4 regions of the Glutamicibacter sp. BS14 genome follow, and region 1 is predicted to be linked to each of the others. Evidence: riboswitches for the same ligand, from Rfam matches in the RefSeq annotation. Region 1 holds a riboswitch; each other region holds the start of a gene.
What was found. A riboswitch is a leader RNA that binds a small molecule or an ion and turns the genes downstream of it on or off. The one in region 1 is predicted to bind S-adenosylmethionine.

Region 1 (4,190 bases):
CTTGGCCGGGTCGGTGTAGACGCCGGTGGCCTTGTCATTCTGCACCGCGTCGTCTTCCCACGAGCCTTCGAGCAGCTTGTAGACCACCTCGAGGTACTCATCGGCGTGGTTGTAGCGCTCGTCGTGCTCCATCTGGTCTTCCTGGCCCATATTGCGGGCGGCCGAGGGAAGGTAGCCGGTGACGACATTCCAGCCCACGCGGCCGTTGGTCAGGTGGTCCAGGGTGGCCAGGCGGCGGGCGAAAGCGTACGGGTGCTCATAGGCGGTGCCCGCGGTGACGCCGAAGCCGAGGTTCTCGGTCACGGCGGCCATGGCGGAAACCAGCATCATCGGGTCGTTGACCGGTGCCTGGGCGCCGGAGCCCAGCGGGGTGACGTTGGTGCCCTTGTACACGTCGTAGGTGCCCAGCACGTCGGCGAGGAACAGTCCGTCGAACTTCCCCTTTTCCAGCACCTTGGCCAGGTGCGTCCAGTAGCCCAGGGTGTTGTAGGTCGAGGCCTTGTCCTGCGGATGGCGCCACAGGCCCGGCGACTGGTGCACCACGCAGTTCATGTCGAATGCGTTGAATAGGATCTCGCGCTTGTTCTCGCTCATGGCTTTGCCCCCATAGGTCGGTAATCGTGGAAAGTTGCTGGTTTGCGTCGCAGGCCCTCAAGCCCGCTGGGTTGAATCTTCGCCGGTGACGGACAGCCGCTGCGGCTGGACCCCGTTGATCTCGTAGTCCCCGACGATGCGCGCCTTGTAGATCGCCGGGTTATGGGTGGCGATGGTGCGCGCATTGCGCCAGTGCCGGTCCAGGTTGCAGCCGCTTCTGGTGGACGAGGCTCCCAGTCCGTCGAAGAGCTTGCTGGTCACGCCGATGGCCAGTGGCTGCACCACGGTTTGCGCGCGGTTGGCGGCCAGCTCGCATACGGCGTAGCGTTCCTCGTCGTTCAGTCCCGGATCGCCCAGGGCCGCCTCGACTTCGAGTACCGCGCCGATCACCACGGAGTCGGCAGCGAAGGACTCCGCGGAAACTTCGCCCACCAGCTGGAGGACCTGGGGTTCCTGGTATACCGGCACCCCGGTTCCGGTGGTGAAGATGCGGGTGCGCGCCTGCACCGCGTGACGCAGGTCGTTCAATGCGGCGCGGGCGATGCCCGCCTGCACGGCCATGAGAACCAGCTGGAAGATCGCCGCTTCGGAGTCATTGGTCTGCTGCGGCATGAAGCAATCCACCGGGACCTGGTGGAATTCGGTGGTGCCGGTTCCGGTGAGGCCCTGGCCGAACCCATCCCAGTCGTCGAGGATCTTGACGCCGCTGCGCTGGGTGGAGACCACGGCGATCTGGCGGCCGGCGAGCTCCGGGTGGGCCACGGCAACGGTGGTCCAGTCGGCAAAAATGGTGCCGGTGCAGTAGTACTTTTCACCGTCGATCACCCAGCGCCCGTCCACGGTGCTGGCCTTGGTGTTCAAGGTGCCCAGGGCGTTGCCACCGCGTTCGGTGTAGGCGTTGCCGATAATCTGCCCAGCAGCGATGCGAGCGACCCACTTCTTGCGCAGCTCTTCGTCCTCCAGTGCCAAGACGTTCTCGACGAATGCGATATGCGCACGCCACAGCTGGCCTACGTGGGAGTCCGCCTCGGACAGCTCGATGAGCAGACGGAAGACATCCACCAGCCGTGCGCCGTAGCCCCCGTCGGCAACGGAAAGGCGCAGCGCACCGAAACGCTCGCGATTCAGCAGGCCTACCTGCTCGAAAGGAAGCACGCGGTTCAAGTCGCGGTCCTTGGCTGTCGCGGCGATCTGCGCAAAAACGGGACGGAAAATTTCGGCCAGCCGGTCGTATTGCTCATCCGCACTTGGTCCGGGGGTGATTTTCAGCAATTGCCTGGTCGGCAGCTGTTCTTCAAACTTGTCCAGGTCCATTGCGGTGGCCTGCGAAGGGTCACTGAGCTGGTTGAAGTCCAGTCCGAGGGCATTGTGCGATTCACCAATAGGCATCAGGGTTCTCAATTCTTTCCATCGGTCCTGGCGGTAGCACCGTCCCGCTATTGGGGTGGTTGCTGCGGCGTCGTGGAGCCAGATCTCTCAGCCGCTCTGGATGGGTCGTAATTCATTTGTAACGGTAATAAACCGGCGTTTCCAACCCGCGAAGTCACATTTCGTCCCAGTGCCGGCAGTGCCCATCTTCAAATTTCACAGCCTAATCCGCGTCCTGCCGAAGATGAGTTGCAAAGTTTTGCTTAATGTCGAGCAAACCGGCCTGCAATAAAATAAATAACGAAATTTCTGGGCAATGTGACGTAGTTGTCGAAGATTTTTTCATATTACGCAAGATTTGCGTTCAAATCGTTCGACTCGTTGTAATGGACACGTAACCATCCCGAGCGGCCGAGAGATCTGGCTCCACGACGCCGCAGCAACCACCTTTGGAGTTTTGCTCTGCAGGCCGGTGCTACCGCCAGGAACGATGGAGATGAACATGACTCTTTCCTTTGCAGCGCCCGAGGCAGCTCCCGTTGCCTCAGCTTCAAGCGCCCTGGACGTGCAGTTCAGCAACGTGTCGCGAACCTTCACCACCAAGATGGAAAGCCGCACCGTTCTGACCGATATCAACCTGCAAATTCCAGCAGGTCAAGTCGTGGCCATTCTTGGAGCCAGCGGTTGCGGAAAATCCACGCTGCTGCGTTCAGTATCGGGCTTGGACCACCCCACCACCGGCACCATCCGCACCGGCACCCGCGAGGTCACCGGCATCAACGAGTTATGCGCCGTTGCCTTCCAGGAGCCCCGGCTGCTGCCATGGCGCTCGGTTCGCCAGAACATTGCACTGGGCCTGGCACCGGAAACCGATAAGCGCGCCGGCAACTCGCTGATCGATGAGTTGATCGAGCTGACCGGTCTGAGCCATGCAGCCAGCTTGCGCCCACGCGAGATCTCCGGAGGCATGGCGCAACGGGTTTCGCTGGCTCGCGCGCTGGCTCGGCGCCCGGGTGTATTGCTTCTTGATGAACCCTTCGGCGCCCTCGATGCGCTGACACGCTTGAAGATGCAGGATCTGCTGCTCTCGATTCACGCATCGTTCCCCACCACTGTTCTCATGGTGACCCATGATGTGGACGAGGCGTTGACTTTGGCTGACCGCGTGATTGTTCTGGGGCGAGGCGCTGGGCATAGTGCAGCGGGCGTCATCGAGGATCTGTCCATCTCAGCTGTGCATCCACGCCGGCATACCGATGAAAAGTTCGTTGCAGATCGCCTGCACCTATTGCGCCTGCTCGGCGTCGACCCAACCAACCATTAGTCCCGGCCACGCCGTGGGTCCCGAACCATTCGTCCCCTTTGCCTTTTCACCTACACCGCTTGCACGCACAATTCTAGGATTCTCCATGCTTTTGAACCGTCTCACCCGCCGCACTGCATTGTCCGCCGCCGCCTTGATCGTTGGCGCAGTTGCCCTGACCGGCTGTGCTGGCGAAAACGCTACAGCCTCCTCGGATGGTCAGACCCTGTCCATCGACTTTGCCACTTACAACCCGCTGAGCCTGGTACTCAAGGAAAAGGGATGGTTGGAAGCAGCCGCCAAGGAGCAGGGCGTAAATGTCGAATGGATCCAGTCCGCTGGTTCCAACAAGGCCAATGAAGCCCTTCGCGCCGACGCAATCGATGTTGGTTCCACAGCCGGTTCCGCTGCGCTCCTGAACCGTTCGAACGGTGCACCCATCAAGACCATCGCACTGTATTCGCAGCCGGAATGGGCGGCCCTGGTAGTGGATAAGGACTCGAAAATCGAGTCCGTTGAAGATCTCGCTGGCAAGACCGTGGCCGCTACAAAGGGCACCGACCCATACTTCTTCCTGCTGCAGGCGCTGGAATCCGCGGGCTTGAGTGAAGCTGACATCAAGCTGCAGAACCTCCAGCATGCCGATGGACGTACCGCCCTGGCCAACGGCTCGGTTGATGCCTGGAGCGGTTTGGATCCGATCATGGCCGCTGCCGAAAAAGACGGCGCGCAACTGGTTTACCGGAACTTGGATTTCAACACCTACGGTGCGCTGAACGCTCGCGAAGACTTCATTGAGCAGAGCCCCGAACTCGCCCAGCTCGTTGTCGATGCCTACGAAAAGGCTCGTGGCTGGGCAGCTGACAATCCCGAGGAAACCGCAGAAATCCTGGCCGACGTAGCAGGGCTCGAACCAGGAGTTGCT
Region 2 (4,190 bases), 680 kb from region 1:
ATCCGAGGCAGCTACCACCTCTACCAGGGGGTGGGGCCGATGATCGGCAATATGCTCATGGGCGTCGTCTTCGGCTGGGTATACCAGAAGTACGGGCGGGTGATGCCGCTGGTTATCGCGCACTTCCTGCTTGATGCCATCGGCTTCGTGGGATACGCCTTGGTCGGGCCGGCCATCGGAATCGGCCAGTAGCGCCGGTAAGCTGAGCCAATGCAGATTACCGTGCTGCGCGAGGAGGACCTTCGCCAAGCAGTTGAATTGTGGGAAGCAACTGGGCTGACTCGTCCGTGGAATGATGCGCTCGCCGACGCCCGACGGGCTTTGGCCGAGCCTACTTCCACGGTGCTGTCCATCGTTGAGAACGATCAACTCATGGCTACTGCGATGGTTGGCCATGATGGCCACCGAGGTTGGCTCTACTATGTTGCGGTGGATCCGTGCCGGCAGGGCAACGGCCTGGGAAGGGCGCTGGTGGATGCCGCTGTCCTGTGGCTGCGGGATCTCGGCGTGCCCAAGGTGCAGCTCATGGTCCGCGAGGAGAACTCTGCCGTCATCGATTTCTATGAACGGCGGGGCTTCGAAGACCAGCACGTCGCGGTCCTGGGGAAGCGGCTGGACCGGCCTTAAGGAAAAGAAAGTAGGTGGGGACGCCATTGTCCCCGCCTACTTGCGATCTCTGCGGAACTGTTTACAGCACCACGGTTCCGGACTCGGTCTCAAAGGTAACCGACATGATGCCCGGAGTGCCATTCGGCGCTTCATATTGCATGGTGACAGCGCCCAAATTGACGTTCTGCGGCTGGCCCAGCCAATCCAGCACCCGTTCACGCGAGCCGGCGATGGAGATCTGGCTGATGGCGCCGGCAGGTTCCAGCGCCTTGGACGGATGCAGCTCCTCGGATCCTTCATCCCAGGAAATCAGGTACGGGCACTGCGGATCGGCGATCAGGCCCTTGATGCCAATCTGCTGCCAGGTCAGTTCGCGGCCATCAGGGAACTTCCGGTTGCCCGGCACCGACTTGCGGCCCAAGCGGTCCTCGGCACTGGATAGATCCTCCACCGAGACGCACCAGCCCATCCAGCCGCCGCCGAGCTCCGAACGGGCGCGAACCGCCTGTCCGAAGGGTGCCTTGTCGCTGGCCGGGTGGTTCAGGACTTCAACCACCTCCAGGTACTGGCCATGCTTGAGCGGGAAGATGACATTGCGTGTTCCGAATCGTGGATGCACGCCGCCCTTGACGAATTCCAGTCCAAGGGACTCGGAGATTCTTTCAGCGGTTGGCAACAGCCCGTCCGGGCCGCATGCATAACTTACGTGATCTAGCCTCATCATGTGCCCATCATGACAACATGTGATGCGAGTCTCTACTTAGGCACACCTAAGTTCCGTGATGCTATCGAATACTCTGCGATGAACCTGCAATATTCGCGAAATATGACCGATTGAGTCCAATCACCAGCCCTTGCGTTGCAAAAATCTTCGGTTTTCGGGCAAACTGGTACCAGGTCATGAGTCCCAGTAACAAGCCCCGGCTTACTGGGCGGCAACCCTCCAACCGCGGTGGGGTGCCCCGGGTGAAGACCTGGCCCTTGAACGCACAAGGCATCAAGGACAAGCGCGGGTTACCCCTGGAAGTCGTCACGATATGGTGCTTCCTGTCGGTGTCTTTTCAGTGGCGTACCCCCATAGTCATGAAACGCTATTTGGAGGAAACCATGAGCAATAACTGGTCATTTGAAACCCGTCAGATCCACTCCGGCCAGACCCCGGATCCGACGACCGGGGCACGGGCTCTCCCGATTTTCCAAACCACCTCTTTCGTCTTCCCCAGCGCCCAGAGCGCTGCTGCACGTTTCGCGCTGCAGGAACTGGAGCCGATCTACACCCGTATCGGCAACCCGACCACCGACGCGGTGGAAACCCGCATCGCTGACCTGGAGGGCGGCGTTGGAGCACTGCTGCTCTCCTCGGGACAGGCTGCCACCACTTTCGCCATCTTGAATTTGGCCGAAGCCGGCGACCACCTGGTGGCCAGCCCCAGCCTGTACGGCGGAACCCAGAACCTGCTCAAGCACACGCTCAAGCGCCTGGGCATCGAGGTCACCTTCGTTTCCGACCCGGACAACCTGGATGATTGGCGCGCCGCGGTGCGTCCGAACACCAAGGCCTTCTTCGGGGAAACCATCTCCAATCCGCGACAGGACGTCCTGGACATCGAGGGCATCTCGGCGATCGCCCACGAAGCTGGCGTGCCGCTGCTGGTGGACAACACCCTGGCCACCCCGTACTTGATCCGCCCGATCGAGTGGGGCGCGGATATCGTGATCCATTCAGCCACCAAGTTCCTCGGCGGACACGGCAGTGCCATTGCCGGTGTCATCGTGGACTCGGGCAACTTCGACTTCGCCAAGGACGCCGACCGCTTCCCGGGCTTCAACACCCCGGACGAGTCCTACAACGGCCTGGTCTTCGCCCGCGACCTGGGTGTCAACGGCATCCTGGGCGCCAATCTGGCCTACATCCTCAAGGCCCGCGTGCAGTTGCTGCGCGATTTGGGTTCCTCGGTTGCGCCGTTCAACGCGTTCTTGATCGCACAGGGCCTGGAAACCTTGTCGCTGCGCATTGAACGCCACGGCCAGAATGCCGTAGAAGTTGCCAACTGGCTCGAAGCCCGCGAGGAAGTGCAGAAGGTCGCCTACGCAGGCCTGAAGTCCTCGCCTTGGCATGAGCGTGCGCAGAAGTACAGCGATCAGGGCGCCGGCTCGATCATCGCGTTCGAACTGGAGGGCGGTTCGGAAGCCGGCCAGGCCTTCGTGGACGCACTGGTATTGCACTCCAATGTCGCGAACATCGGCGACGTGCGCTCATTGGTCATCCACCCGGCCTCCACCACCCACGCCCAGCTCTCCGAAGCTGAGCAGGTTGCGGCCGGCGTGAGCCCGGGACTGGTGCGGCTGAGCGTTGGACTGGAGAATATCAAGGATATTCTGGCCGATCTGGAACTGGGCTTCCAAGCAGTTGCAGCCCTCGAGAACAAGGAACTGCAGGAAACCCTCTAGGCATGGCATCCATTGTGACTACTGAAGATACTCTGCGCGCCGAAGAGCTCGCCGGCGGGCAAGACGGCATTTTGCGCCGTAAGTCCGTGGGGGAGCACCACTTCGAATTCGGTGGATTCCTTCCGGACGTGGTGCTGGCCTATGAAACGTGGGGGACGCTAGCAGCTGATGGCTCCAACGCGGTGCTGGTGATGCATGCGCTCACCGGTGACGCCCACGTTGCGCAAGGCGATTCGCAAAGCGCCGGCTGGTGGGAAGAGCTCGTAGGCCCCGGCGCCACGGTTGACACCAATGAGTACTTTGTCGTGTCCATCAACATGGTGGGTGGTTGCAATGGTTCCACCGGCCCCTCGTCCTTGGGCGACCAGGGCCTGCCCTACGGTTCGAGCTTTCCCTTCGTCACCATCAAGGACTCGGTGCGCCTTGAAGCGCGGCTGGCCAAGAAACTGGGAATTGATTCCTGGCATGCGGTCATTGGCGGTTCGATGGGCGGTGCGCGCGCGTTGGAATACGCCGTCGAGTTCCCCGACCAGGTCAAGAATCTCGTAGTGATGGCCTCGAGCGCGCAGGCGACTGCCGAGCAAATTGCCTTTGCACAGGTGCAAACCCAATCCATCCGGTTGGACCCGCACTTCTGCAATGGCGACTACTACGGCAACGATGCCCGCCCGGACGCCGGTCTTGGCTTGGCTCGCCGCCTGGCCCACATCACCTATCGTTCCGAGGCCGAGCTTGAAACCCGTTTCTCGCGCAACCCGCAGGATGGCGAGAAGCCGACGGGTCTGCTCGAGGGGCCTCGCGGGCGGTACCAGGTGGAAAGCTATCTTGACCATCAGGCCAGCAAGCTGGTGAATCGTTTCGACGCCAACAGCTACCTGGTGCTCACCGAGGCGCTGATGAGCCATGATGTGGCTCGCGGCCATGAATCCCTGGAAGCCGCCTTGGCGCGACTGGCGAAGATCAACGTGGTGGTTGCCGCGGTAACCACTGACCGGTTGTACTTTCCTGAGCAGTCAGTGAAGCTGGCCTCGTCGCTGGCCAAGCCAAAACCGGTGCACTACATTGATTCGCCGATTGGCCACGATGGATTCCTGACCGACGCCACGCAGCTCGACGGCGTGCTTCGGACC
Region 3 (4,190 bases), 960 kb from region 1:
TGTCACCGATGATGCCGCCGTGCGCGAGAACATTGCCGCCATTGAAAAGACCATCGGCCCCATCCGCATATTGGTGAACAACGCCGGTATCCAACACCGCGTTCCGATGCTGGAATTGGAAGTATCCGACTGGCAGCGTGTGATTGACACGAACCTCACCAGCGCATTCCTGGTAGGCCGAGAGGTCGCACGCTCCATGGTGCAGCGTGGCGAAGGCAAGATCATCAACATCTGCTCGGTGCAAACCGACTTGGCCCGCCCCACCATCTCCGCCTATAGTGCGGCCAAGGGAGGCCTGCGCAATCTCACCCGCGCCATGACCGCCGAATGGGCTGGTTCGGGACTGCAAATCAACGGCATCGCACCGGGCTACATCCACACCGAGATGACGCAGAATCTGGTGGATGACGAGAAATTCAATTCCTGGATTCTGGGCCGCACCCCGGCTGCCCGTTGGGGAACTGTCGAGGATCTGGCCGGACCAGCAGTCTGGTTGGCCTCGGATGGATCGAACTACGTGAACGGGCAGACCATTTTCATCGACGGAGGCATGAGCGTTGTCGTCTAATTCCCTCGCCACCAGCACGTTGGCCGTCGTGGCCCATGCAGCCGATGATTTGCGTATTGAACAAATCGAGCTGGCAGCGCCGCGAGCAGATGAAGCACGCGTTGCCATCGCTTACGGCGGTATCTGCGGATCAGACTTGCATTACTGGAGCCACGGCGCCGCCGGGGAATCGATCCTCAAGGCTCCAATGGTTCTCGGGCATGAAATCGTCGGGACCGTCATGCAGGCCGCCGCTGACGGCAGCGGGCCGGCAGCCGGAACCAAAGTCGCCGTGCACCCGGCAACACCAGGCGAGACCGGGGAACCCTACCCGGCCGACCGCCCGAATCTTTCCCCGGGGTGCACCTATCTGGGCTCGGCCGCCCGCTACCCGCACACCGAGGGCGCATTCGCCCGCGAAGTGAACCTGCCATCACGCATGCTGCGTGAGCTGCCTGCTGGCTTAGCACTGCGTGATGCGGCACTGGCAGAACCGGCTGCGGTTGCTTGGCATGCGGTGTCGCGCGCCGGTGAAGTCGCCGGCAAGAAGGCGCTGGTTATTGGTGCTGGGCCGATCGGAGCTCTCGCTGTAGCAGTGCTCAAGCGTGCCGGAGCCAAAGAAATCATCGCAGTGGACATGCACGAGAAGCCGTTGGAAATCGCCGGGAAACTCGGTGCCACTTCAACTTTGCGCGCCGATGACCAGGAAGCTCTTGCCCAGGTGGGCGCGGACGTGGTGATCGAGGCCAGCGGCAACTTCCGCGGGTTGGCCTCCGCCGTGCGCGGTGCCGTGCGCGGCGGTCGAGTGGTCATGGTCGGGTTGCTGCCCTCAGGAGAACAACCCGCACTCATTTCGCTGGCTATTACCCGCGAGCTGGAACTGGTTGGTTCCTTCCGCTTCAACGACGAAATCGACCATGTGCTTGCTGCCCTGGCCGACGGTTCACTGCAGGTTTCCGAGGCGGTAACCCACGAGTTCCCGGTCGCCGATGCGCTTGAAGCCTTCGAAACGGCCAAGGATTCGGCTCGCTCCGGCAAAGTCCTGCTGAACTTCCTGGGGCAATAGTTGGCTTCAGCTAGAAGTGCACCGCGGCGGCCCCTGAAGTCGGGGGCCGCCGCGGTGCTTTTTAGTTCAGCGAACTCTAGTTGATCTCTGTGATGCTCACCGCGGTTGTCACCGGCACCGGATTGGCGAAGAGGTCCAGCACTGGGCAGTGGGCATCCACTGCGCGGCGCAGTTCTTCATAGCGTTCAGCTGATTCCGGTCCGGCAATCCGGATGTCCAGATCCACCGACGAGAAGCCGGGGCGGATGGTCTGGTCGATGCCGAAGAGTCCGCGGACATCGAGGTGGCCATTGGCCTGGATCTTCACGTCGTCCACCTGGATGCCGAGATTCTGCGCGTACAAGCGGTAGACCACAACCTGGCAGGAGATGAGCGCTCCGAGCGCGTATTCCACGGGGCTTGCGGCCAGGTCGCTGCCGCCCAGGCCAGCTGGCTCGTCGACCTGGAAGGTGTGCTTGCCCGAGACAATGTTGCTGGCTACCGAATCGAAGCCTTCGCCCTCCACAGTGAAAGTCAATTGGGCACTTTGCGGGGCAGCCGAAATTCGTTCGCCCCAGCCCTTGCCTGCTTCCTGCAGGCGCTGTGCGCGGTCTTCGGATACGGTTGGGGCAGATGCTGCATTAGTCATGGGGAATTGATCCCCTTTCTGGCGCAAGGGGCGCCATCGCTTACGCATCTTGGCTGTCAAGATGCGTCGAATCTTCACCTGGGGCACCCCGCACAATGACGCAGGAGGGTTGCCGTCCACTCAGCCAGGGCTCAAAGAGTGGAACTCGTGATTCAGTGATTAATTTCTATCGGTTGCAGGGCCCGCGGGTAAAGGGCAGAAGTAACTTTTCGTCACCGGGCATCTTGCTTTCCGGCTCGCTAAGATGGAATCTAGCTCTCGGGCGCCCACTGCACGAACAATGAACGGCGAGTATGGAATTCCAGCTGACACTTTCTGCGGCCCAGACCTTGGTGACCGAATCCGAATACAACCTGGGCCAATTCCTGTGTGATTCCGGAAAAGTGCAGATCGCCAACCGGGTAATGCAACCGGGATCTACCCGCATCTCCGGTGTGGTGCTGCGCGAATCGGTGATGGCCCAATTGGAAATCACCGAGGGCAATATCAGCTTCACCAGCTTCTGCGGGAAGCATCCGGGGGTTCAGTCCTGTGAAGATGTCGCCGCCTTGCTCATCGAGGTCACCACCGAAGAAGACCAAGGCTTCTTCGTCTCCGACTCCGGGGTGGATCCCCACGCATGGAAACGCAATAGCAAGCCGCAGTGGGAACGTACCCTTGACCGTCTGCTTCCAGTCATTTCCGATGAGCCGCTGGCTGCCGAAGAACCGCTGGGATTGATCCTGAAAGTGGTCAGCGAACCCCGTTATGGCGGCGAGGACGCGCTGACCTTGCAGGCACGCCCGGCCCGCCAGGGAACCAAGAGCCCCTGGATCCAAACCGGGATCAGCTGGCGCAATGTTGCTTTTGATGCGCGGTTCTCCAAGAAGCAGCGTCGTGCGGTCGTTGAACTGGACCGGTTGCGTGAACACGTTGAACAAGATACTTATCGCCATTCGTGGGATCCCAAGGAGTGGATCTCCTTGATGGATCTTCCAGGCCAGGACCTGCTGGATGCGTTCGAAGCCCTGCGTGAAGCTGGAGTGCAGATCGTCAACGGTGGTTCTACGGCCAAGGCCCCGGTGGAGTTCAGCGAGCAACCAGCCATGGCACACGTGGATGTGCGTCGCGGTGAACATGGCCTGAGCATGGAAGGGAAGCTGCGCGGGCCGAGCGAAGAGCACGTCTACCTCTTGCCCATAGGCACGCCGCCGACCTTGTTGGCTTACGCGTCCAGCCCCTTGCCGAAGGCCAAGGAAATCGGTTTGGCCCGGTTCGCTGAACCGGTCACGAAGGAACTGGCCACATTTATTGAATCCGGTGCGCAATCCATCCCGCAGGAGGGAGTTGAGCTTTTCGAGCGCCAGCACCTGGACCGATTGCGCCTGATGGCACCGTTGAAGAGCGAGGATGACAGCTACAGCATCCCTGTTCCAGCACGCCCCAGCCTCAAGCTGTCCCTGGAGAGCATCCGAACTCCGCTGACCGTGAGCTATTCCTGGGAGTACGCCTCCGCGGGCCCCCGCCAGTATGCCGTGGAAAAGGAAATTGCTGCTTCGGTGCAGGACAAGCTCGGCGCGCAGGCTTTCTTGGGGCAACTGACCTCTTCAGGAATCTTCCCGCCGAAGGAATTCAGCACCTCCGAATCCATCGATTTCTTGGTCTACGCATTGCCGCTATTGGCAGAGCATCCCGATGTGGTCGTTGAAGAGCAGAACAGGCTGCCGAAGTACCGGATCAGCCACGCGCCGGCCGCTGTCAGTGTCGAAGCCGGCGAAAGCACGGGGGACTGGTTCGACTTGTCTGTGGAAGTGCTCCTGGACGAGACCAAGGTCCCGTTCCCACTGCTGCTGGAGGCCTTGACCAAGCAAGATGAGTATCTCGTCCTCGATGACCTTACGGTGATCCCGATTGATGGTGCAGATTTCACGCAGCTGCGCCAGCTGATATCAGAGGCCGGGGAGCTGGGC
Region 4 (4,190 bases), 320 kb from region 1:
AACAGAAGATTGCTCTGGTGGAAACCGCCGAAGAAGCGATGGAGTTCATCCAGAGCATGCAAACCCTGCGCCGGCGTACCCGGCGGCCGGAGAACAGCTAGAGCACGGCATGGAAAATGCCGGTACAGCCAAAGCTGTACCGGCATTCGAATCGCAGCAGGCTGCTATCCGATGCTGACGTCGAAGATCAGGCCCAAGCAGTAGGTGATGGCCGCTGCGCCCCAGCCGATGGCTAGCTGGCGCAGGCCGCGCTTGAGCGGGGAGGCACCGGAAAGCAGTCCCACGATCCCTCCGGTGATCATCAGGGCCACGCCTACCAGGACTACCGAGACGAGGATCGCGGTCATGCCGGAGAGCCCAAGGATATAAGGCAGGATCGGCACGACCGCGCCGGAAGCGAAAAGGATGAACGAGGTGGCCGCCGCGCCGGTGGCCGACCCCAGTTCCTGGTGCTCCTTCTCGAGTTCTTCGCCGCGGCCTTCCGGGTTCAACGAGAAGTCGGGGTTGCAATCGCAGGTGAACAGGCCCATGCGTTCTGCGGCCCGGTGCGCTGCATCTTCATCGCTCATTCCGCGGGCCTTGTAGATCAGCACCAGCTCGTTGGCGTCCAGATCGAGGTTCGGGGCGGCGGTTAGCGTGACCTGGGTTGGTCGCGAGGCGGTCAGCAGCTCGCGCTGGGAACGCACCGAGACGTATTCGCCAGCTGCCATGGACAGTGCGCCGGCCAGCAAACCGGCAACACCGGAGAACAGCACGAAGGTCGCTGAAACACCGGTCGCACCGATACCCATGATCAACGCCAGGTTGGAAACCAGCCCGTCGTTGGCGCCGAAGACCGCAGCGCGGAAGTTGCCCGAAAGGCGCGCACGGCCTGCTGTAGCCAGCGCCCGGACGACCTCTTCGTGGACCTGTTCGTCGGCCGCCATCTGCGCGGTGGCGTCCTTGTCGTCGCGGTAGGGCGAACTGCTTTCGGAGCGCTGGGCCATGGCCAGCACGAAGACCGAACCGAAATGCAATGCCAGGAAACGCAGCATGGTGCGTCGCAGCGACGGGCGGACTTCCTTGAAATGCTCGCCGAGCAGGACGCGCCAGTGGGATTCGTGGCGGGCTTCCGCCTCTGCAAGGCCCAGCAGGATTTGCCGTTCTTGACCGGTTTTCTTTTCCGCGAGGGCCCTGTAGATGGAGCCTTCGGCGACTTCATCAGCGAGATACTTGCGCCATCGCTGGATCTGCGCTTTGGTAGGTTCGGTTTCTGGGTGCTGTGGCATCGCGACGATGACTCTCCTGGAACATGGATTTTCCAATGAAACCCGTGGATCGGATCAACCACCCAGTTTAGTCAGGGCTCCTGCACTTGGGAATTTGGCAAGGCTAAAAGCAATTCTCTTGCCCGCGGGATTTCCGGCTACCGGCAGCACCAGCTGCAATTCAGAAGTGGCCGGATCATAGGTCGGCCTGCGGGCGCAACGGGCAATGAGCCGTTCAAGCCTGAGCGGATCTGCAACGTAGCGGGTGCGCCAGCGCCCCTCGGCCTTGAACTGCACTTGGCCGGTCTGGCGGTCGATGACGGGCAGAATCGGATATGCCATGGAGGTCAACTCTCTTGCGAGCTCTTGCCCGTGCACCTGTTGGTGCGCGGACCGCTTCCTCATCCGAACCACCCATGAACTTGGGGTTGGTGCGCGGCCAGTCGGAGCTTGGCGCCGCGTCTCGTGAAGCAACATTTCCGATGGTACCGCCGGCGGCAGGGCGCGGTGAAGTCCGAATGCGTAATATGACTGCGGCTCAGCTGCCCGGGGCAAAGGCATTGGCCAGTTGCTGCAGCTTCTCGCGTTGTTCGGCCCATTGCCCCGCGGTGTAGTCGGGCAGCAGATCCAGTTGCGCGGTCCAGCCAGCGCGGCCATCGAGCTGCTCGCGGATAATATCCAGATGCCCTGCATGCCGGGAGGTTTCGGCGAGCGCATGGATGAGCAGGTGATCCAAGGTGGTTTTGCCAGCTGGCCCCCACCACGGTACCTCTACGGGACAGTCCAGGGGCAGATCGCTGATGGCTTCATCGGCGAAGGCGATGGCTTTCCGATACAGGACGATCAGCTGTTGCGCATCCATATCTGCTGGCGGGAGGAAATCCGCGTCGGGATCATGCGGCGCAATGAATTCGCGAACGTAGCGGTCATCGGCCCTGCGCTTGAGGCAGGTGCCGAAATATTCGTATTCATTGATCGCCAAATGGTGCAGTACTCCCAGGATATGGGTGCCTGTAGGGGTGAGCGGAGTGCGTGCCAGGTGTTCGGCGAGGCCTTCTGCCTTGTAGATCGCATTCTCGCGCGCGTCGTTCAGGTACCCGCAGAGCTTGTCCTTGGTGCTGTCCATGGGCAGAGTCTAGTGAGCGCTGCAGTCTCGCGGTAGAGGGCGCGGTGTGTTTACCATTGGTAAACTTGCCCCGCAGGCCTTGAAGCCAAAGTGGTTGCGGTTGTTGCTGCAGAAAACGTCGAGGAGCCAAACGATGAAAACCTTGCCAGTTGAACCAACCGGTGCCGCGATCAATATCGGTGCGAGGCTGCGCGGGGTGCGCCAGACCCAGCGTATGACCATTGACCAGGTCGCCGAGCTATCCGGACTGACCAAGGGTTTCCTCTCGCGTGTGGAGCGCGACCTGACCAGCCCTTCGGTTTCCACTCTTTTGCGGTTGTGCGAAGTGCTGGGCATGGAGGTCGGTACCCTCTTCGAGGTTCCTGAAACGAAACTGGTCCGACTGGAGCAGGCACCCCGTGTTTCCCTGGGCGGTGACGGCATCACGGAGCAGCTGGTCACGCCGCGCAGCGAGAAGCGGGTGCAGATGATTCGCGCCGAGATTGCGCCCAAGGGCACCGGTGAAGCGGAGCTGTATTCGGTGGATTGCGAGCTGGAAGTGCTGCACGTGATCGCTGGAAAATTCATCCTGGTATTGCCTGATCAGCGCGTAGAACTCGAAGCAGGCGATACGATCACCTTCCCCGGGCGTGAACCGCATAGCTGGGAAAACGATTCTGATGAGGTTGCCGTGGTTACCTGGACGCTGATCCTCTCATGACGCCAATCCCTTGCGCTTGCTGCCATGGCACGGCATGCGCAGTGCGGCTGCGCGTTCGTCTGCGGGGAGATGAACCGCGTATTCTAGGAACGATGCGTTGTTCCGGGCGCTCGGGACAATCAGTGATGGGAGAGGCGTGAGGACAGGCGAACCAACCGCTGCGCAAGATCAACTGCGCAGTATCAGCTGGTGGGCTTCGATACTTTTCGGCGTTCTTATTGGCACCACCTTGACCTGGATCCGCACCCAACGCAATTTCTTCTTCATTGGCGCCGCGATTCTGGCCGTCGTCATTGTCACCATTGGCGTGCGGACGATTCGCCGACGGGCACGCTTCCCGGTGATGGCGCAGGCGCGCACCTCGTGGGCGTATGTGCTGTGGACAGGTGTCCTGCTGGTCCTGGCCGGACCGATCCAGCTGGTGTACGTAGCTGATGACCTTTCCGAACTGACTATCAAATCGCTGGTCATGTCCGCAGGCTTCTGCCTGGGCATTCACGAGGTCGACCGCGCGCTGGTGAAAACCAGCAAGAAGCGCTCCGGCGAGGCCTAGCCTCCCGATTTGGGCAAAATAGCCTGAAATGTAGTCAAAACATCCAATACCCTTAAGCGCGTTTTTGCATAGTGTGATCCTGACCAACTTTCCAGAAGGGGTTGCCATGTCAGGAAAAACCGCGAAGAACCACACCGCAGAACCAGGCCTCAAGCAGGTCCTCGGCCGCTGGGACGCCTTGGCCATAGGCGTGGGCGCGATGATCGGCTTTGGCTGGGTCGTGCTCACCGGCGACTGGATCACCACCGCCGGCCCGTTCGGAGCCACGCTGGCCATGCTGGTTGGCGGTGGCATCATGGCAGTAGTCGGCCTGACCTATGCCGAACTCGTTGCGGCCATGCCGAAAGCAGGCGGTGAGCACAACTACTTGCTGCGCGCCATGGGCGCCCGCTGGTCTTTTGCCGGTTCGTGGGCCATCGTCGGCGGCTACATCACGATCGTGGCCTTTGAAGCAGTGGCACTGCCCAAATCCGTGCTCTATCTCTTCCCGGAGCTTTCGCAGATCAGATTATGGGAGATCGCTGGCTCAGAGGTCTACCTGACTTGGGCGCTGGTCGGTGTCGC

Region 2: linked by a shared signal. The riboswitch ahead of AC1Z36_RS16075 (bifunctional o-acetylhomoserine/o-acetylserine sulfhydrylase) and the one ahead of AC1Z36_RS01290 (ABC transporter ATP-binding protein) in region 1 are both predicted to bind S-adenosylmethionine.
Region 3: linked by a shared signal. The riboswitch ahead of AC1Z36_RS05850 (OsmC family protein) and the one ahead of AC1Z36_RS01290 (ABC transporter ATP-binding protein) in region 1 are both predicted to bind S-adenosylmethionine.
Region 4: linked by a shared signal. The riboswitch ahead of AC1Z36_RS17605 (hypothetical protein) and the one ahead of AC1Z36_RS01290 (ABC transporter ATP-binding protein) in region 1 are both predicted to bind S-adenosylmethionine.

The regions. Positions count from the first base shown of each region.
Region 1 covers NZ_CM167801.1:271,440-275,629, forward strand. The annotation lists gene AC1Z36_RS01280 (LLM class flavin-dependent oxidoreductase) at 1-594, opposite strand, end outside; gene AC1Z36_RS01285 (acyl-CoA dehydrogenase family protein) at 652-1,983, opposite strand; SAM riboswitch class I at 1,999-2,090, opposite strand; SAM riboswitch class I at 2,358-2,459, shown strand; gene AC1Z36_RS01290 (ABC transporter ATP-binding protein) at 2,465-3,286, shown strand; gene AC1Z36_RS01295 (aliphatic sulfonate ABC transporter substrate-binding protein) at 3,372-4,190, shown strand, end outside.
Region 2 covers NZ_CM167801.1:3,396,026-3,400,215, reverse strand. The annotation lists gene AC1Z36_RS16090 (CPBP family intramembrane glutamic endopeptidase) at 1-192, shown strand, start outside; gene AC1Z36_RS16085 (GNAT family acetyltransferase) at 211-627, shown strand; gene AC1Z36_RS16080 (VOC family protein) at 689-1,333, opposite strand; SAM riboswitch class IV at 1,506-1,625, shown strand; gene AC1Z36_RS16075 (bifunctional o-acetylhomoserine/o-acetylserine sulfhydrylase) at 1,717-3,060, shown strand; gene metX (homoserine O-acetyltransferase MetX) at 3,063-4,190, shown strand, end outside.
Region 3 covers NZ_CM167801.1:1,227,654-1,231,843, forward strand. The annotation lists gene AC1Z36_RS05840 (SDR family oxidoreductase) at 1-568, shown strand, start outside; gene AC1Z36_RS05845 (L-idonate 5-dehydrogenase) at 558-1,613, shown strand; gene AC1Z36_RS05850 (OsmC family protein) at 1,690-2,241, opposite strand; SAM riboswitch class IV at 2,273-2,394, opposite strand; gene AC1Z36_RS05855 (DEAD/DEAH box helicase) at 2,535-4,190, shown strand, end outside.
Region 4 covers NZ_CM167801.1:3,751,965-3,756,154, reverse strand. The annotation lists gene AC1Z36_RS17615 (LOG family protein) at 1-101, shown strand, start outside; gene AC1Z36_RS17610 (VIT1/CCC1 transporter family protein) at 165-1,268, opposite strand; gene AC1Z36_RS17605 (hypothetical protein) at 1,323-1,589, opposite strand; SAM riboswitch class IV at 1,605-1,718, opposite strand; gene AC1Z36_RS17600 (DinB family protein) at 1,786-2,373, opposite strand; gene AC1Z36_RS17595 (cupin domain-containing protein) at 2,507-3,073, shown strand; gene AC1Z36_RS17590 (hypothetical protein) at 3,210-3,626, shown strand; gene AC1Z36_RS17585 (APC family permease) at 3,733-4,190, shown strand, end outside.